Regions from separate parts of the Streptomyces sp. NPDC050842 genome, predicted to be linked through region 3. Evidence: riboswitches for the same ligand, from Rfam matches in the RefSeq annotation. Region 3 holds a riboswitch; each other region holds the start of a gene.
The links. Region 3 has a riboswitch for thiamine pyrophosphate ahead of ACIBG6_RS13555 (thiamine ABC transporter substrate binding subunit). Riboswitches for the same ligand answer to the same signal wherever they lie in the genome.

Region 1 (6,656 bases), on a different contig from region 3:
GAGAAGCCGCGGCGGAAGGAGAGCGTCACATAGGTCTGGCCCACGGCGAAGGCGACCGCGCCGGCGATGATGACCACGACCGAGGGCAGCAGCACGCCGAGGACGACGCCGAGGAAGCCGGTGAAGGCGAGCAATCGCCATCGCAGCCGCGCTTTGTACTGAAGGAGCACCTCCCCCAGCAGCCACAACGCGACCACGCCGAATGCGATGTAGAGGACCGTCCACCCCATGCCCCGCCGCCCCTCTCCACGGTCACCGCCGCGGGTCGGGGCGGGTACGACCGGTCACGACCGCTGGTGCAGTCCGAGATTCTCGTAGATCTCGAGCGTCGCGGTGGAGCTGTTCAGCGTGATGAAGTGCAGTCCGGGGACACCCTCGGAGAGCAGACGCGCGCAGAACTCCGTCGCGAACTCGATGCCAATGGAGCGTACAGCGGCCGGATCGTCCTTGACCGCGAGGATGCGGTCTTTCACATCCGCCGGGAAGGCGGCGTTGCTCAGCTGGGGCAGCCGGTCGAGGGTCTTCACGTTCACAACGGGCATGACCTCGGGGATGATCGGGGTCTCGCAGCCGGCCTTCGCCACACTGTCCCGCAGCCGCAGATAGTTCTCCGGGTCGAAGAACATCTGGGTGATCGCATAGTCGGCGCCCGCGCGGCACTTGTCCACGAAGTGCCGGATGTCCGTGTCCCAGTCGGTGGAGCGGGGGTGCATCTCGGGGAAGGCCGCGACGCCGACGCAGAAGTCTCCCGACTCCTTGATGAGCCGGACGAGGTCGGCGGCGTACCGGACGCCCTCCGGGTGCTCGATCCACTCCCCCAGCGGGTCGCCGGCCGGGTCGCCGCGCAGCGCGAGCATGTTGCGGATGCCTGCGTCGGCGTACTGGCCGAGGACGTTGCGCAGTTCGGCCACCGAGTGGTCGACGGCGGTGAGGTGCGCGACGGGGGTGAGCGTGGTGTCGGAGGCGATCTTCTGGGTGGCCTTGACCGTGCCGCCCCGGGTGGTGCCGCCGGCGCCGTAGGTCACGGAGACGAAGCTGGGGCCGACTGCCTCGACCCGGCGCATCGCGTTCCAGAGACCCTGCTCGCCCTTCGCGGTCCGCGGCGCGTAGAACTCGAAGGAGTACGACGTGCCGCCGGAGGCGAGGATCTCGCGGACCGTGCGTGCGCGGTCCGAGCGGACGGAAGCGGTACCTAGGGCCATACCGGCAGGTTAGACGGGGGACGAGGACCCGCGTAGACAGCGTCCGCGTTGTGGACAATTTTTCGGACAAACTTGCGGGACGCCGCTAGGGGCACCCCGGAGAACCCACCCAGGACCCCCGCCACGGACCGCTGGGGACCCCGCCACGGACCCGCTACGGAACCCCCGCCCCGGACTCCGCTCAGGCCCCGGCGCGCTCGCGGACGCGCTTGGCGAGGGCGGCGGTCGCGGCCGCCGGGTCCTCGGCCTCGGTGATCGCGCGGACGACGACGATCCGGCGGGCGCCCGCGTCCAGGACCTCGTCGAGGTTGGTCTCGTCGATGCCGCCGATGGCGAACCAGGGGCGGTTCTGAGCCAGACCGGCCGCGTACCGCACGAGGTCGAGCCCCGGGGCGTACCGCCCGGGCTTGGTGGGGGTGGGCCAGCAGGGCCCGGTGCAGAAGTAGTCCACGCCCGGTTCGACGGCGGCCGCGGCCGCCTCGGAGTCGGCGTGGCAGGAACGGCCGATCAGGATCTCGTCGCCGAGGATCGCGCGGGCCGCGGGCACGGGCAGGTCGCCCTGGCCGAGGTGGAGCACGTCGGAGCCGATGGCGTGGGCGACGTCGGCCCGGTCGTTCACCGCGAGGAGCTTGCCGTGGCGGCGGGCGGCCTCGGCGAAGACGGCGAGGTGCTCCAGCTCCTCACCGGCCTCCATGCCCTTGTCGCGGAGCTGCACGATGTCCACGCCGGAGGAGAGCACGGCGTCGAGGAAGGCGGGCAGGTCGCCCTGGCGCTTCCGGGCGTCGGTGCACAGGTAGAGCCGGGCGTCGGCGAGCCGCTCACGAGGCGTGGGCATGGGTGGGTTCCCCCCGTCGGTGTCGCCGGTGCCGCGGCGGCCGGCCCGTGCGGGGCCGGCCACCGCGTCACCCGCTGGTGGTGTCTTCGGTGCGTGCGAGTGTCAGAGGGCGAGCGCCTGGGCGCGGCGCTTCACCTCCGTGCCGCGATTCTCGTTGAGCGCCTGCGCGGGCGTGCCCGGCAGGCTCTCGTCCGGAGTGAAGAGCCACTCCAGCATCTCTTCGTCGGTGAAGCCGTCGTCCCGCAGGACGGTCAGGAGCCCGACGAGCCCCTTGACGATCGCGTCGCCCTGGATGAAGGCGGCGGGGATCTGCAGGGCGTTGTTCTCTCCACGGCGCACGGCGATGAGCTGACCTTCCTTGATCAGCTGCCGCACGCGCGTCACCTCGACATCGAGCATCTCCGCGATGTCGGGCACGTAGAGCCAGGCGGGGACGAGCGCATCGATCTTTACGTCAATCTCGGTCACAGGACAAGCCTGCCATCCCGGACCGACAGTCGGTACCCGGGCCCTACCTGACTGCCGCCTTCAGGGGGACGGACGGGTCGGCGGCGCGTTCCGGATCGACGGGGGTGGCCGCCTCGATGAGCTTGCGGCCCTGGGCCAGGTCGCGGGGGCGGCCGACGGCGAGGAGGGCCACCGGGACCCCGGCGCGCAGCCAGAGCACCGACCAGGTGTCGTCCGCCGGGTCGCCGCGCCAGAGGAGCTCGTCGGCGTCCGCGTGGTGCCCGGCGTACTGGACGAACCGGCCGAACTGCTCGGACCAGAAGTACGGCACCGGGTCGTACGGGCCGGTGTCGGCGCCGGTGATCGTCGCGGCGACCGTGCGCGGGCCCTGGAGCGCGTTGTCCCAGTGGTGCACGAGGAGGCGCCGGCCGTAGCGGGCGGAGGGGTAGGAGGCGCAGTCGCCGACGGCGTACACGTCGGGCAGGGAGGTGCGCAGCCGCTCGTCGGCCGTGACGGCGCCGCTCGCGTCGAGGGCGATGCCGGAGCCGGCGAGCCAGCCGGTGGCGGGGCGGGCGCCGATGCCGACGACGACGGCGTCGGCGGGCAGCTCGCGGCCGTCGGCGAGGACGACCCGGCCGGGTTCGACCGTGTCCACGCGCGCGTGGGTGAGGAGTTCGGCGCCGTTCGCCCCGTACCAGTCGGCCATGGGGGCGGCGACCTCGGCGGGCAGGGCGCCGGCGAGGGGGCGGTCGGCCGCCTCGACGACGGTGACGGCGCAGCCGGCCTCGCGCGCGGCGGTGGCGAACTCTGCGCCGATCCAGCCCGCGCCGACGACCACGACGGCGTGGCGGCGCTCCAGGACGGGGCCGAGGCGTACGGCGTCGTCGAGGGTGCGCAGCAGGTGGACCCCGGGGACGCCCTCGGCTCCGGGCAGGGTGACGGGGTGGGCGCCGGTGGCGACGACGAGGACGTCGTACGGGACGGGCCCGGCCTCGGTGTCGAGCTCGTGGTCGGCGGCGCGCAGCCCGGTGACGTCGAGGCCGAGGCGGAGTTCGATGTCGAGCGCCTCGAAGTCGACGTCGAAGGCGGAGTCCTCGGCCTTGCCGAGGAGGATCGCCTTGGAGAGCGGGGGCCGGTCGTAGGGCTGGTGGGGCTCGGCCCCGATGAGGATCACGGGGCCGGTGAAGCCCTGTTCGCGCAGGGCGACGGCGGTCTGCACACCCGCCATCCCGGCTCCGACGATCACGACCTGCTGCTGGGCCTTCTTCTGCTCGCTCACCCGACCACCTTACGCATCTGACGGTCCGTCAGGAAGGCAGGGGTTCGGGGAGGGGCCTGGGACCGCACCGGGGCTGCGGCTAGTCTGGCGGGCGTAAAGCACTCGCGGGAGCCCGGACGCACCGGGCTGAGAGGGAGGCTGGGCGGCCTCCGACCGTACGAACCTGATCCGGGTCATGCCGGCGAAGGGAGGGGCTGGACGCCCATGCGTTCTTCCGATGTCCTCGTGGTCGGGGGCGGCATCATCGGCCTGGTCACGGCCTGGCGGGCCGCGCGGCGCGGGCTGCGCACCGCCGTGGTCGACCCGGATCCGGGCGGCGGCGCCGCGCGGGTCGCGGCCGGCATGCTCGCCGCCGTCACCGAACTCCACTACGGCGAGGAGACCCTGCTCGGGCTCAACCTCGCCTCCGCCGCGCGCTATCCCGCGTTCGTCGCCGACCTGGAGGAATCCACCGGCCACGACGTGGGCTACCGCGCCTGCGGAACGCTCGCCGTCGCCCTCGACGCCGACGACCGGGCCCATCTGCGCGAACTCCACGCCCTCCAGACCCGCTGCGGCCTCACCTCGGAGTGGCTGAGCGGGCGCGACTGCCGCCGTCTCGAACCGATGCTCGCCCCCGGGGTGCGCGGCGGGCTGCGCGTGGACGGCGACCACCAGGTCGACCCGCGCCGGCTGGCCGCCGCGCTCCTCGTCGCCTGCGAGCGGGCCGGGGTGGTCTTCCACCGCGCCCTCGCGGAGCGCCTGACGGTCGTCCGCGACCGGGCCCGCGGGGTCCTCCTCGCCGACGGCGAGGAGCTGACCGCCGGCCAGGTCGTCCTGGCCGCGGGCAGCCTGAGCGGGCGGCTCGCGGGCGTGCCGGACGAGGTGCTGCCGCCGGTCCGCCCCGTGAAGGGCCAGGTCCTGCGGCTGCGCGTGCCCGCCCCGTACGCCCCCTTCCTCTCCCGTACCGTCCGGGCCGTCGTCCGCGGCAGCCACGTCTACCTCGTGCCGCGCGCGAACGGCGAGCTCGTCGTCGGTGCCACCAGCGAGGAGCTCGGCTGGGACACCACGGTGACCGCGGGCGGGATGTACGAGCTGCTGCGCGACGCCCACGAGCTCGTCCCCGGCATCACCGAGCTGCCGCTCACCGAGACGCTGGCCGGACTGCGCCCCGCGTCCCCGGACAACGCGCCGCTGCTCGGCCCCAGCGCCCTGCCCGGCCTGCACCTGGCCACCGGCCACTACCGCAACGGGGTGCTGCTCACCCCCGTCACCGGCGACGTCATGGCGGAGGTGCTCACCACGGGCGTCCTCCCCGCCGAGGCCCGCGCCTTCACCCCCCGCCGCTTCTCCCCTGTACGTCTGGAGCAACCCGCATGAACGTGCCCGTGAACGTGTCCGTGAACGGAGAACCCCGAGAGCTCACCGGCCCCGTCTCCCTCGACGCCCTCGTCGCGACCCTGAGCACGGCCCCCTCCGGGGTGGCGGCGGCCGTGAACGAGGCCGTCGTCCCGCGCAGCGCGTGGGCGGCCACGCTGCTCGGCGAGGGCGACCGCGTGGAGGTCCTGACCGCGGTGCAGGGAGGCTGAGCGCGATGTCCGACGACGTGTTCGTCCTCGGCGGTACGGAGTTCTCCTCGCGCCTGATCATGGGCACCGGCGGCGCGCCGAGCCTCGACGTCCTGGAGCGCTCGCTGGTCGCCAGCGGCACCGAGCTGACCACCGTCGCGATGCGGCGCCTCGACCCGACGGTCCAGGGCTCGGTCCTCTCCGTCCTGGAGCGGCTCGGCATCCGCGTCCTGCCCAACACGGCGGGCTGCTTCACGGCGGGCGAGGCGGTCCTGACCGCCCGGCTCGCCCGGGAGGCGCTCGGCACCGACTGGATCAAGCTGGAGGTCGTCGCCGACGAGCGGACGCTGCTGCCGGACGGGGAGGAGCTCCTCGTGGCGGCCGAGGTGCTGGTCGACGACGGCTTCACCGTCCTCCCCTACACGAACGACGACCCGGTCCTCGCGCGGAAGCTGGAGGACGTGGGGTGCGCGGCGATCATGCCGCTCGGCTCCCCCATCGGCTCGGGACTCGGCATCCGCAACCCGCACAACTTCCAGCTGATCGCGGAGCGGGCGGGGGTGCCGGTGATCCTGGACGCAGGGGCGGGCACCGCCTCGGACGCGGCGCTCGCGATGGAGCTGGGGTGCGCGGCGGTGATGCTGGCCTCGGCGGTGACGCGGGCGCAGGAGCCGGTCCTGATGGCCTCGGCGATGCGGCACGCGGTGGAGGCGGGCCGACTCGCGCACCGGGCGGGCCGCATCCCCCGCCGCCACTTCGCGGAGGCCTCGTCCCCCGTGGAGGGCCGCCCCCACCTGGACCCGGAACGCCCGGCGTTCTAGAGAGCGAGCTGCGGCGCTCGTCACAGCTGCGCTGCAGTACAGGGGCAGCCGCACGGGGGCCGTGTCCACGGCTCGTAGACTCGACGCCGTGGACACGACCCTTCAGGACCCCCTCGTCGGGCGGCTGCTCGACGGCCGCTACCGCGTCGACGCGCGCATCGCCGTCGGCGGGATGGCCACGGTCTACCGGGCCGTCGACACCCGCCTCGACCGCGTCCTCGCGCTCAAGGTGATGCACCCCGCCCTCGCGACGGACGCCGCCTTCGTCGAGCGTTTCATCCGCGAGGCGAAGTCCGTCGCCCGGCTCGCCCACCCGAACGTCGTCGGCGTCTTCGACCAGGGCGCCGAGGGCGCGTACGTCTATCTGGCGATGGAGTACGTCGCCGGCTGCACCCTCCGCGACGTCCTGCGCGAGCGGGGCGCCCTCGCGCCCCGCGCCGCCCTCGACATCCTGGAGCCCGTCCTCGCCGCGCTGGGCGCCGCGCACCGGGCCGGGTTCGTCCACCGGGACATGAAGCCGGAGAA
Region 2 (6,656 bases), on a different contig from region 3:
CCACCACGTACCACCTGCTCCGCACCCTGACGCACGAGGGCTATCTACGCCGCGAGAAGGGTGTGTTCGTCCTGGGCGACGCCGCCGTCCGACTGGCCGGCGGCGGAGCTGTGCAGAATCGTCGCATCAAGATCGAAGACTCCCTTGCCCGCTGGCGGGACGAGATCGGTGTGCCGGTGTACTTCGCCCTCTACCGCGAGGGCGAGATCGAGCTCGTCGCCGTCGCGGACACTCCCTCGGCCCCCGCGGTCGAGGAGTGGGCCGACTTTCGCGAGACCGCGCACGCGCACGCCATCGGGCAGTGCCTGCTGAGCCAACTCGATCTGAAAGCTCGTCAAGACCACCTCGACCGCCATCCGGTGGAAGCCATCACTCCGTACACGGTGCGTAACCGCCGTGTGCTTTTGGATCGTTTGGGCGGTTTGGGGCGAATGGAGCCCCTGGTAGAGCGTCAGGAATATGCACTCGGCACGGTCTGTGCCGCCATTCCCATCACGGCGGGCTCCGCGGCGGCCGCGATGGCCATTTCCCTCCCCCTTCACCAGGAAGAACGGTTGCTCCCAGCAGTCGAGCGGCTACGTACGGAGATCGGAAGGCTCTTCAGTTCGCTCGCGTTCTCTATCAGTATCTGAAAAATCACTCCTTGTGATCTGCTAGCGCTTACAGCACGATTGCGTCAAGAGGGCCACGGGGGATCATTCCTGGCCGTTTCGGTCACAGCTTTCAGCAGCTGTGTTTACACAACTGCTTCATCTACTGCGGGGTACATGATGCGAGAGTCGGTTCAGGCCGAGGTCCTGATGAGCTTCCTCGTCTCCGAGGAGCTCTGCTTCAAGATCCCAGTCGAGCTGCGATACGAGACCCGGGATCCTTACGCGGTGCGGATGACCTTCCATCTCCCCGGAGACGCGCCCGTGACCTGGGCGTTCGGTAGGGAACTGCTGCTCGACGGGATCAACAAGCCGAGCGGGGACGGGGACGTGCACATCGCCCCGACGGACCCCGATGGGCTCTCGGACGTTTCCATCCGGCTTCAGGTGGGCGGCGACCGCGCCCTTTTCCGGGCGAGCGCGCCGCCGCTGGTCGCCTTCCTCGACCGCACGGACAAGCTGGTTCCGCTTGGTCAGGAACGGACACTCGGCGACTTCGAGGACAACCTGGAGGCGGCACTCGGCCGGATTCTGGCAGAGGAGAACGCCGGCTGAGACCCCGTCGGCACAGCGACGGGGTCCACCAGGGAACGGGACGGGACGCGGAGTGCGGGGTGCGGGAGTGCGGGACGGACCGGCCCACACCCGGAATCCCTACTTCGCGCGGCGGCGCCGACCGCCCCGTACCGCCGCCGCCCGGGGCTTCCCGTCGGCGTCGGCTCCCGGCCGGTCGGCGGAGACCACCAGCGCCGCGAGGACCGTGGTGAGCGGCACGGACGCGACCAGACCGATCGAACCGACCAGCGTTCGGACGATCTCCACCGCGACCAGTTCGCTGTTGGCCACCGTGCCCATGCTGCTCTGCGCGATCGAGAAGAGCAGCAGCAGCGGCAGGGCGGCGCCCGCGTAGGCGAGGACCAGGGTGTTCACGACCGAGGCGATGTGGTCGCGGCCGATCCGGATCCCGGCCCGGTACAGCGCGCGCGGCCCCATGCGCGGGTCGGCCTGGTGCAGCTCCCAGACCGCCGAGGTCTGGGTGACGGTCACGTCGTCGAGGACACCGAGCGAACCGATGATGACGCTGGCGAGCAGTAGGCCGGACATGTCGATGTCCGGGTACAGGCCGTGGATCAGGCCGGTGTTGTCGTCGGTGTTGCCGCTGAGCGAGGCCCAGCCGATGAAGAGCGAGCCGAGCAGGCCGATCAGCAGCAGCGAGATCAGCGTGCCGAGCACCGCGACCGAGGTGCGGGCCGAGAGCCCGTGGCACAAGTAGAGCGCGATCAGCATGATCGCGCTCGACCCGACCACCGCCACGACCAGCGGATTCGAGCCCTCCAGGATCGCCGGCAGGATGAAGAACGTCAGCACCAGGAAGCTCGCGACGAGCGCGACGAGCGCCATCAGGCCCTTCATCCGGCCGACGACGACGACCGCGACGGCGAAGATCCCGGCGAGCAGCGCCATCGGGAGCTTCCGGTCCACGTCCGTCACGGAGTACTGGAGATCACGCGGGGCGTCGGGGGCGTACGCCACCACCACGCCCTGCCCCTCGTGCAGTTGGCGCGGCGCGTCGGGCTGCACGATCTCGGTGAACGTACGGCCCTTCTCCGGGCCGCTGGTGACCTCGACCGTCGCCTTCTCGCACTGACCCTGCTGGGCTTCGACCGCCTCGCGTCCCTCGGGCGTGGAGGTGTCGCCCGTCGGCGGGACCTGGGCGGCGTTCACGTCCTTGCAGTCGACCTGCTCGACGGAGACGACCGTGCCCTGCTCGGTCTGCCGGTCGAAGCCGACCCCGGTGCGCTCGTGCGCGGGAGTGCCGCCGGGCCACAGGACCGCTAGTCCGACCACGACGGCGGTGGCGAAGGGGATCAGGACCGCGGCGATGACCTTGCGGAGATGCCGGGAGACGGGGGCGGCGGGGCCGTGGCTGTGGCTGTGCCCGTGCCCATGGGAGGGGCCGGAATCGTGCCCGTGCCCATGGTCGGGACCGGGGACGTGGCCGTGCGGCTCGGGGGGCTGCTGGGGGGAAGTCACCGACCGATCATCGCAAGAACGGTGGGGGCCCACTGGTCAGCACGCCAGGGATGGCGCTAGCGTGGTGACCACTTTGCACACGCGGGAGCTCGGAGCACCGGGCTGAGAGGGCGCTGATCACCGTACGCACGTACGGGAGGAGGCTGCGCCGACCGCCGAACCTGTTACCGGGTAATGCCGGCGTAGGGAGATCGGTCTCATGACCATTCAGGATGCACGCACGCCTGCCTCCGACCAGGACGGCACGTCCGTCGACGGCGCCCGCACGCCGGGCTGGCACAAGGGCTACGTCGAGGGTTCGCGCCCCGACCTCCGGGTCCCGGTCCGTCAGGTGCACCTCACCAACGGCAAGGACGTGACGCTGTACGACACGTCCGGTCCGTACACCGACCCCACCATCGACACCGATGTACGGCGCGGCCTGGCGCCGTTGCGCGAGAACTGGATCATCGCGCGCGGTGACACCGAGGAGTACGCGGGCCGTCCCGTCCGCCCCGAGGACGACGGCATCAAGCACACGTCGCCGCGCGGTGGCGGGCTCAAGAACCTCGACGCCGTCTTCCCCGGTCGTCCGCGCCTGCCGCGCCGCGGCCGCGACGGCCAGGCGGTGACGCAGCTCGCGTACGCCCGCCGGGGGGAGATCACCCCGGAGATGGAGTTCGTCGCGATCCGCGAGAACGTCTCCCCCGAGGTCGTACGGGAGGAGATCGCCGCGGGCCGCGCGGTGCTCCCCGCGAACGTCAACCACCCGGAGATCGAGCCGATGATCATCGGCAAGCGGTTCCTGGTGAAGGTGAACGCCAACATCGGCAACTCCGCCGTCACCTCCTCCATCGAGGAGGAGGTGGAGAAGATGACCTGGGCCACCAAGTGGGGCGCGGACACGGTCATGGACCTGTCCACCGGCCGCAACATCCACACCACCCGCGAGTGGGTGCTGCGCAACTCCCCCGTGCCGATCGGCACCGTGCCGCTCTACCAGGCCCTGGAGAAGGTCGACGGCCGGGCCGAGGACCTGACCTGGGAGATCTACAAGGACACGGTCATCGAGCAGGCCGAGCAGGGCGTCGACTACATGACGGTCCACGCCGGTGTGCTCCTGCCGTACGTGCCGCTCACCGCGCGCCGCAAGACCGGCATCGTCTCGCGCGGCGGCTCGATCATGGCCGCCTGGTGTCTCGCCCACCACAAGGAGAACTTCCTCTACACGAACTTCGAGGAGCTCTGCGAGATCCTGGCGGCGTACGACGTCACGTACTCGCTCGGCGACGGTCTGCGCCCCGGCTCGATCGCGGACGCCAACGACGAGGCGCAGTTCGCGGAGCTGCGCACGCTCGGCGAGCTGAACACGATCGCCAAGCGGCACAACGTGCAGACGATGATCGAGGGCCCGGGCCACGTCCCGATGCACAAGATCAAGGAGAACATCGACCTCCAGCAGGAGATCTGCGAGGAGGCGCCGTTCTACACGCTCGGCCCGCTGACGACGGACGTGGCGCCCGCCTACGACCACATCACCTCCGGCATCGGCGCGGCGATGATCGCCTGGTGGGGCACGGCGATGCTCTGCTACGTCACGCCCAAGGAGCACCTGGGCCTGCCCAACAAGGACGACGTGAAGACGGGCGTCATCACGTACAAGATCTCCGCCCATGCGGCGGACCTCGCCAAGGGGCACCCGGGCGCGCAGGAGTGGGACGACGCGCTGTCGGACGCGCGGTTCGAGTTCCGCTGGGAGGACCAGTTCAACCTGGCGCTCGACCCGGTCACCGCCCGCGAGTTCCACGACGAGACGCTGCCGGCGGAGCCCGCGAAGACCGCGCACTTCTGCTCGATGTGCGGTCCGAAGTTCTGCTCGATGAAGATCTCCCAGGACATCCGGCGTGAGCACGGCGGCACGCAGCAGGAGATCGAGGCCGGGATGGCGGAGAAGTCGAAGGAGTTCGCGGAGGCCGGCAACCGCGTCTACCTGCCGCTCGCGGACTGACCGCGGCGGCTTCCGAACCGGCACCACGCCGGCTTCTGAGCAGGCACCGGCCCGCGACCCACGGGGGAGTCGCGGGCCGGTGCCGTTGTCAGGTGGGGTGCCGTCGTCAGCCGACGGTGTCGTCGTCCCGGTCCATGGCGGCGAGGGCGTCGCGGAGGAAGGGGACGACGCCGCGTTCGAGCAGGGCGAGGCGCCAGGCCTCGCGAGCGTGGGACAGCTCGTCGTCCGCCGCGGTGGCGGGCGTACCGGCGCCGACCGTCGCGGTCGGGCTGTTGCGCAGGGCGGTCCGGAGGAGGCCGGCGGCCGCGCAGAGCAGGCCCGCCGCGGCGACCGCGCCGAAGACCAGGCCGGCCGTCAGCAGTGTCGCGCCGAACACCACGGTGGGCGCGATCGCGTGCAGGAGCGCGCCGACCAGCAGGAAGATGAAGGCGGCCGACCCGGCGAGGACAGGCACCATGACGGTCACGATCGCGACGATCCCCGCGCCGGAGCCGTCCTGCGGGGCGGGGACGCGGGTGGCGACCGCGACGCGGCTCTGCTCGCGGACCTTGACGAAGTGGTCGTACTCGCTGGACGCCGCGGTGGTGATCAGCGCTGTCGCGTTCAGGGCCATGGAGCGTAGTTGCCCGACCGTGAGCCGGGTCCCGACTCCGGCGAGATCCGGACGTGCGTGGGCGGTGCTCAGTGCGTCGTCGAGGACCCGCTCGTACTCGGCGCGATCCTCGGTCAGCAGGTACGGAGCCACGTTCATGTGCATCCCCCGATGCTCCGCAGGCCCTGATCAGCCGTGGAGAACAGCCGGTCGGGCGGAAACGGAGGAGAGCCTGCTACGGATGGTCCGATGGTATTGCGGTGACGCCATGGGCTGACAGAGTGTTTCCGGAAATCGCCTTCCCCGGATGCGCAGGGTTATGCGTCAGCCGTTCAGCGGGAGTTGGACGACCAGCAGCTTTCCGGCCATGGTCACGCCGCCGTCCATGGCGATCGCCAGGCCGTCCGCGTACACGTGCGGTCCGTCGACGATCGGGCCGCCGCCGCCCTCGCTCTCCTCCGTGCCGACCTGGCCGAGGAGGTACGGGATGGGGCTGTGGCCGTGCACGATCCGGCTGCCGCCGTAGGTGGAGAGCAGCTCCTGGACGGCCTGCGGGCCGCCCTCGTCGCGGAACGCGAAGCGCTTCGTGAACTTCCGGAACACGTCCCAGACCTCGTCGGCGTCGCTCCGGTTGAGGATCTCGTGGACCGTCTCGTTGACGTCCTCGATGGTCTCGCCGTATTCGAGGTACGCGGTGGTGTCGGAGTGCAGGAGGAGGTGGTCGTCCTCCAGGACCACGGCGTCGAGCCGGGACATCCACTGGAGGTGGACGTCCTGGAGCCGGTCCATGTCGTGCTTCTGGCCGCCGTTGAGCAGCCAGGCGGCCTGGAAGGTGGCCGTGCCCGCACCGGAGTTGACGGGGGTGTCGCCGAAGCGCTTGGCGCCGATCAGCAGCAGCTCGTGGTTGCCCATGAGGGCCTTGCAGTAGCCACCGGCGGCGGCGGCCTCGGCGGAGAGCCGCATGACGAGGTCGATGACGCCGATGCCGTCGGGACCGCGGTCGGTGAAGTCGCCGAGGAACCACAACCGGGCGTTGCCCGCGGCCCAGCCGCCGTTCTCGTCGACGAGGCCCTGGGCGCGCAGGGCGGCGACGAGTTCGTCGAGGTAGCCGTGGACGTCGCCGACGACGTAGAGCGGGCCGGGGCCGTCGCCGGTCGTGGCGGCGGGGTCGGGCGCGGTGGCGGCGTCTGGGGCGACCCGGACCTGGACGGTGTCGCCGCGGTTGATGACCGGGAGGTCGCGCTCGGTCGGCGTGTAGCCCTCGGGCAGGGCGCCCTCGGGGAAGGCGCTGCCGGGGTGGCCGGTGGCGACCGAGATGATGGAGGAGCCGGTGGTGCTGGTGGTGGCGCCGGCGTACGAGGGGGCGACGCGGCGGCCCAGGAGCAGGGTCGGG
Region 3 (6,656 bases):
CCGCATCACCACGACCCGGTCGGCGAGCGCGAAGGCCTCGCCCTGGTCGTGGGTGACGGCGAGGACCGTCGTCCCGAGCCGCCCGAAGAGCTGCCTCAGCTCGACGACGAGCCGCTCCCGCAGCCCCCGGTCGAGCTGTCCGAGGGGCTCGTCCAGCATGAGCAGCCGGGGCCGGGGCGCCAGCGCCCTCGCCAGCGCCACCCGCTGCTGCTCGCCGCCGGAGAGCGCGGACACCGAGCGCCGCTCGGCCCCCGGCAGCCCGACGAGGTCGAGCAGCTCCCGTACGCGCTCCGCCTGCTCGGCCTTCGCGGCCCCCCGCATCCGCGGCCCGAAGGCGATGTTCCCGCCGACGTCCCGCTGCGGGAACAGCTGGTGGTCCTGGAACATCAGCCCGACGCCCCGCCGGTGCACCGGCACGCCCGCCTGGTCGGCGCCGCCGAGCAGCACCCGGCCGCCGTCGAGCGCCTGGAGTCCGGCGACGACCCGGAGCAGTGTGGACTTGCCGCTGCCGCTGGGACCGAGGACGCACACGATCTCGTGCTCGGCGACCTCCAGGTCCACGGCGTCGAGCGCGGCCCGCTCCCCGAACCGTACGGTCGCGTCCTGGATCGAAAGCATCAGAACTCCCCGGAGGTCCGCTCGGTGCGCAGCCGTTCCAACAGCAACAGGGACACCGCGCACACCACCATCAGAATCGTCGAGAGGGCCATCGCCTGGCCGTAGTTGAGCTCGCCCGGCCGCCCGAGCAGCCGGGCCACCGCCACCGGCAGCGTCGGGCTGTCCGGCCGGGCGATGAAGACGGTCGCGCCGAACTCCCCGAGCGACACGGCGAAGGCGAACCCCGCGGCGATGAGGAGCGCCCGCCGCACCAGCGGCAGGTCCACCTCCCGCCAGGCCCGCCACGGTGACGCGCCGAGCACGGCCGCCGCCTCCCGCAGCCGCTCGTCGACCGCCCGCAGCACCGGCAGCATCGTCCGTACGACGAAGGGGACGCCGACCAGGGCCTGGGCGAGCGGTACGAGGATCCAGCTGGCCCGCAGGTCGAACGGCGGTTCGTCGAGCGTGATGAGGAACCCGAAGCCGACGGTGACGGCCGAGACCCCGAGCGGCAGCATGAGCAGCGCGTCGAAGCCCCGCACGAGCCGTCCGGCCCTCCTCGTGAGCGCCGCAGCGGCGAGACCGCCGATCAGTACCGCGATGCCCGTGGCGGCCGCCGCGTACCGCAGCGAGTTCCCGATCGCCTCCAGCGGCGGCACCAGGAAGGTGCCGGCCTCGTCGAGCGACCCGAGCGCCCGGTAGTAGCCGAGCCCGTACCCCTGCGGCCCGGCGAAGGAGCGCTCCACGAGCACGCCCAGCGGCAGCAGGATCAGCAGCGCCACCGAGACGAGGACGCCCGCGAGCAGCGCCCACTGTCCGAAGCCGCGCGGCCGGCGCGCGGTCGTCTCCGGCGGGACGAGCCGCAGCGCGGTCTCCCGCCGCCGTACCGTCCGGGCGTGCACGGCCAGGATCGCGCCGACCGCGGCGAACTGGACGAGAGTGAGGACGGCGGCCGTCGGCAGGTCGAGCAGCCGGGCGGTCTGCCGGTAGATCTCGGCCTCCAGGGTGGAGTACCCGTCCCCGCCGAGGATCTGGACGACACCGAAGGAGGTGAACGTGAAGAGGAAGACCATCAGGGCCGCCGCCGACACCGCCGGCACGAGCGCCGGCAGGGTCACCGTCCGCCAGGCCGTCCAGCGCGAGGCGCCGAGGACCCGGGCGGCCTCCTCCTGGCGCGGGTCCAGCTGGGACCAGAGGCCGCCGACGGTCCGTACGACCACCGCGTAGTTGAAGAAGACGTGCGCGAGGAGGATCGCCCAGACGCTGGTGTCGAGCCGCAGCCCCCACAGCTCGTCCGTCAGACCGCCCCGGCCGACGAGCGCCAGGAAGGCCGTGCCGACGAGGACGGTCGGCAGCACGAACGGGACCGTGACCACGGCCCGCAGCACGCTCTTCCCCGGGAAGTCGAAACGGGCGAAGACGTACGCGCCGGGCAGCGCCACGAGCAGTGTCAGACCGGTGGAGGCGGCCGCCTGCCACACCGTGAAGCCGAGCACGTCGAGGATGTCCGGCCGGCTCAGCGTCTCGCCGACCCGGCCGAACCGCCAGACGCCGTCGGGCCGCAGCCCGCGGTCGACGATCGACGCGACGGGCCAGGCGAAGAAGACCCCGAAGAACGCGACGGGCAGGGCCATCAGCCCCAGCCGCGTCGCGCTCCCCCGGAGATCGCCCCGGCCCCGCACTACTTCAGGACGAGCGACGACCACTGCTGGATCCACGGGTCACGCTTCTCGGCGATCTTCTCGGGCGCCATCGTCTCCGGCGCGTCGATCACGACGCCGTGCTTCGTGAACAGCTCCGGCAGCGTCGCGTCCTTCGCGACCGGGTTCACGAACATCTGGAGCGGCATGTCGTCCTGGAACTTCTTCGAGATCAGGAAGTCGATCAGCGCCTTGCCGCCCTCGGGGTTCTTCACGCCGTTCAGCAGGCCCGCGAACTCGATCTGCCGGAAGCAGGTGCCGGTGGAGACCCCGGTCGGGGCCACCTTCGGCTGCGGCTCGCCGTACAGCACCTCGACCGGCGGGCTGGAGGCGTACGACACGACGAGCGGCCGGTCGCCCTTGGCCTGCTTGCCGCCGGCCGAACCGGAGAACTCCTGGTTGTAGGCGAGCTCCCAGCTGTCGACGGTCTTCACACCGTTGTCCTTCAGCTTCTTCCAGTAGCCCTGCCAGCCCTCGTCGCCGTACTTCGCGGCCGTACCGAGGAGGAAGCCGAGGCCCGGGGAGGACCGCTCGGGGTTCTCGACGACGAGCAGGTCCTTGTACGCCGGCTTCGCCAGGTCGTCGAAGGTCTGCGGCGGCGCCAGCTTCTTGTCGGCGAAGTACTTCTTGTCGTAGTTGACGCAGATGTCGCCGGAGTCGACCGGGGTGACCCGCTGCTCCTTGTCGAGGCGGTACGCGGCCGGGATCCGGTCCACGCCCTTCGCCTCGTACGGGACGAAGATCCCGTTGTCGAGGGCGCGGGAGAGCAGGGTGTTGTCGACGCCGAAGAAGACGTCGCCCTGCGGGGAGCCCTTGGTCAGGATCTCCTTGTTGACGGCCTCGCCCGCGTCGCCGGCCTTGAGGACCTTGACCGTGTATCCGGTCTCCTTCGTGAACTCCGCCAGCACCTCCTTGGAGGCGTTGAAGGAGTCGTGACTCACGAGGGTCACGGTCTTCGACACGGGCTTGCCGGACTTGCCCGCGTCACCCTTGGCACCGGACTCGGTGCCGCAGGCGGCGAGGGTGGTGACGCCCAGCGCCGCGACGAGCGCGGCGGCGGCCATTCTCTTGGTGCTCGCCGAAATGGTGGTGCTCACTGAGATTCCTCCTGGGTATGACCAGGAAGAGACGCGGCCCTGCCCACGTCCGGGGGAACCCGGACGCGGGCAGGGCGCAACAGCTTGAGTTAACGACCGAACTTCCTACCCAGAATGACCTGGGCAAGGTTCAGAGGGTCTGCGGTCCTACGGTGACCGCACTCTCAGCGCTGTGGCGCTCCCCTGTCGGAATATGGAGATGTGTTCGAGCTCAGACTACAAGGTCAGCGCTCGGAGGCCGCCAGCTGTCCACAGGCACCGTCGATCTCCTGGCCCCGGGTGTCCCGGACGGTCACCGGAACGCCGTGGCGGGCGATGGCGTCGACGAAGGCCCGCTCGTCCTCCGGACGGGACGCCGTCCACTTCGAGCCGGGCGTCGGGTTCAGCGGGATCAGGTTGACGTGCACCCGCTTGTTCTTCAGCAGCTTGCCGAGGAGGTCACCGCGCCACGCCTGGTCGTTGATGTCGCGGATGAGCGCGTACTCGATGGAGACCCGGCGGCCCGACTTCTCCGCGTACTCCCAGGCGGCGTCGAGGACCTCGCGGACCTTCCAGCGGGTGTTCACCGGCACGAGGGTGTCGCGCAGCTCGTCGTCGGGGGCGTGCAGCGAGACCGCGAGGCGGCACTTGAAGCCCTCGTCGGCGAAGCGCTGCATCGCCGGCACGAGACCGACCGTGGACACGGTGATCCCGCGCTGCGAGAGCCCCAGGCCGTCCGGCTCGGGGTCGGTGAGCCGCCGGATCGCGCCGACGACCCGCTTGTAGTTGGCGAGGGGCTCGCCCATGCCCATGAACACGATGTTCGAGAGGCGCGCCGGCCCGCCGGGCACCTCGCCGTCCCGCAGGGACCGCATGCCGTCCACGATCTGGTGCACGATCTCGGCGGTCGACAGGTTCCGGTCGAGGCCCGCCTGCCCGGTCGCGCAGAACGGGCAGTTCATGCCGCAGCCGGCCTGCGAGGAGATGCACATGGTCACCCGCTCCGGGTAGCGCATGAGCACCGACTCCACGAGCGTGCCGTCGTGCAGCCGCCACAGGGTCTTACGGGTGGTGTCGTCGTCGCACGAGATGTGCCGCACGACGGACATCAGGTCGGGCAGCAGCTCCCCGGCCAGCTTCTCCCGCGAGGCCGCCGGGATGTCGGTCCACTGCGCGGGGTCGTGCGTGTACCGCGCGAAGTAGTGCTGCGACAGCTGCTTGGCGCGGAACGGCTTCTCGCCGATCGCGGCGACGGCTTCCTTGCGCTCGGCGGGCGTGAGGTCGGCCAGGTGCCGCGGCGGCTTCTTGGCTTCCTTGGGGGCGATGAAAGTGAGTTCTCCGGGCACAGGACGGGCCACGATCGGGTGTCTCCTCAGACGGCACGAGGTCCGGACAGCCCCGCGTCGGCGGGAAGCGCGGCATGACGATGCCGAAGCCAGGAGACCTCACTGGAGCGTCCTCGCGGTGGCGAGGACGGCGGAAGGGCCCGCGGCGCACGCGCCACGAGCCCTTCCAGAGTACCCGCTGTCCGTCAACCGTCTCCGACGGACGGAATCGACCGGCCTCTCAGCCCGTCCCCACGAACAGCGCGAGCAGCAACCACACCACCGGCGCCGTCGGCAGCAACGAGTCCAGCCGGTCCATGATGCCCCCGTGGCCCGGGAGCAGCGTGCCCATGTCCTTGATGCCGAGATCGCGCTTGATCATCGACTCGCCGAGGTCACCGAGCGTCGCGCTCGCCGCCACCGCCAGACCGAGGATCAGACCCTGCCACCAGGTCCCGTCGTCGATCATGAACTCCATGCACAGCGCGCCCGCCGCCATCGCGAACGCCACCGCGCCGCCGAGACCCTCGCGGGTCTTGCCGGGGCTGATCCTCGGCGCCAGCTTGTGCTTGCCGAAGCGCCAGCCGACCGCGTACGCACCGGTGTCGCTGACCACCGTCAGGATCAGGAAGGTCAGCACCCGCTGCGGACCGTCGTCCGCGGTGAGCAGCATCGCCACGAACGTCGCCAGGAACGGCACGTAGAACGCGGCGAAGACACCCGCCGTGACGTCCTTCAGGTAGCCCTCGGGGGGCTCCGTCATCCGCCAGACGAGTACCGCGAGCGCCGTCAGCGCCATCGCCACCCAGGCGCCCTCGGGGCCCCTGACGTAGCCGGCGACGACCATCGCCGCACCGCCGACCGCGAGCGGCACCAGCGGAGCCTTGATGGCCTTGCGCTCCTGGAGGCGGGACGTGAGCTCCCACAGCCCGACGACCACGGCGACCGCGATCACCCCGACGAACGCCGGCTTCCAGATGAACAGCGACGCGACGATGACCGCGCCGAGACCGACTCCGACCCCTATGGCCGCGCCCAGGTCACGCCCCGCGCTCTTCTTCTGCCGGGGCGCCGTCGGCGCGGGCGGCGGAGGCGGGGTGGGGCTGGACATGGGCTCCTGCGGGTGCTCGTGCGGCGTCTCGTCACGGAACAGGGGACCGCTCTGGTGAGCGGCCCCCCGGCCGTGACCGTCCTGGAATCCGCCGGCGGGAACGTCGGGCACGATGGGCATGGGCCGAGTCTGCGCCGCCTGATGCCGATCGTATGCGGGACCCGCCGGGGCAGGCCCCTGGTCGGGTCCCCGGCGGCCGCTGCCGCCCGGGGCCCCCCAGGAAGAGTCGTTCATCAGACCTCGAGCAGCTCGGCTTCCTTGTGCTTGAGCAGCTCGTCCACCTGCGCGACGTACTTCGCGGTGGTGTCGTCGAGCTCCTTCTCCGCGCGACGGCCGTCGTCCTCGCCGACCTCGCCGTCCTTGACGAGCTTGTCGATGGACTCCTTGGCCTTGCGGCGCACGGCGCGGATCGAGATCTTCGAGTCCTCGGCCTTGCTCTTGGCCACCTTGATGTACTCCCGGCGGCGCTCCTCGGTCAGCTCGGGGAACACCACCCGGATGATGTTGCCGTCGTTGCTCGGGTTGACACCGAGGTCCGAGTCGCGGATCGCCTGCTCGATGTTGCGCAGCGCGCTCTTGTCGAACGGGGTCACCACAGCCATGCGCGGCTCCGGAACGGAGAACGACGCCAGCTGGTTGATGGGGGTGATGGCACCGTAGTAGTCCGCCACGATCTTGTTGAACATCGCCGGGTGCGCACGGCCGGTGCGGATCGCGGCGAAGTCCTCCTTGGCGACCACGACGGCCTTCTCCATCTTCTCCTCGGCCTCGAGGAGGGTCTCTTCGATCACCACATGCTCCTGCGTGTCGTCGCTTTGTGTCCTGCACGGTGGGTACGACCGGCAGG

Region 1: linked by a shared signal. The riboswitch ahead of thiO (glycine oxidase ThiO) and the one ahead of ACIBG6_RS13555 (thiamine ABC transporter substrate binding subunit) in region 3 are both predicted to bind thiamine pyrophosphate.
Region 2: linked by a shared signal. The riboswitch ahead of thiC (phosphomethylpyrimidine synthase ThiC) and the one ahead of ACIBG6_RS13555 (thiamine ABC transporter substrate binding subunit) in region 3 are both predicted to bind thiamine pyrophosphate.

What each region holds. Positions count from the first base shown of each region.
Region 1 covers NZ_JBITGA010000007.1:348,185-354,840, forward strand. The annotation lists gene ACIBG6_RS25260 (hypothetical protein) at 1-230, opposite strand, end outside; gene metF (methylenetetrahydrofolate reductase [NAD(P)H]) at 285-1,202, opposite strand; gene thiE (thiamine phosphate synthase) at 1,384-2,037, opposite strand; gene ACIBG6_RS25275 (Rv2175c family DNA-binding protein) at 2,140-2,505, opposite strand; gene ACIBG6_RS25280 (NAD(P)/FAD-dependent oxidoreductase) at 2,549-3,712, opposite strand; TPP riboswitch at 3,858-3,970, shown strand; gene thiO (glycine oxidase ThiO) at 3,968-5,122, shown strand; gene thiS (sulfur carrier protein ThiS) at 5,119-5,331, shown strand; gene ACIBG6_RS25295 (thiazole synthase) at 5,337-6,131, shown strand; gene pknB (Stk1 family PASTA domain-containing Ser/Thr kinase) at 6,220-6,656, shown strand, end outside.
Region 2 covers NZ_JBITGA010000005.1:205,334-211,989, reverse strand. The annotation lists gene ACIBG6_RS17920 (helix-turn-helix domain-containing protein) at 1-632, shown strand, start outside; gene ACIBG6_RS17915 (SsgA family sporulation/cell division regulator) at 771-1,205, shown strand; gene ACIBG6_RS17910 (YibE/F family protein) at 1,305-2,684, opposite strand; TPP riboswitch at 2,756-2,890, shown strand; gene thiC (phosphomethylpyrimidine synthase ThiC) at 2,884-4,671, shown strand; gene ACIBG6_RS17900 (hypothetical protein) at 4,778-5,428, opposite strand; gene ACIBG6_RS17895 (metallophosphoesterase) at 5,588-6,656, opposite strand, start outside.
Region 3 covers NZ_JBITGA010000004.1:98,006-104,661, forward strand. The annotation lists gene ACIBG6_RS13545 (ABC transporter ATP-binding protein) at 1-618, opposite strand, end outside; gene ACIBG6_RS13550 (ABC transporter permease) at 618-2,231, opposite strand; gene ACIBG6_RS13555 (thiamine ABC transporter substrate binding subunit) at 2,279-3,361, opposite strand; TPP riboswitch at 3,479-3,589, opposite strand; gene rlmN (23S rRNA (adenine(2503)-C(2))-methyltransferase RlmN) at 3,619-4,731, opposite strand; gene ACIBG6_RS13565 (phosphatidate cytidylyltransferase) at 4,940-6,043, opposite strand; gene frr (ribosome recycling factor) at 6,043-6,600, opposite strand.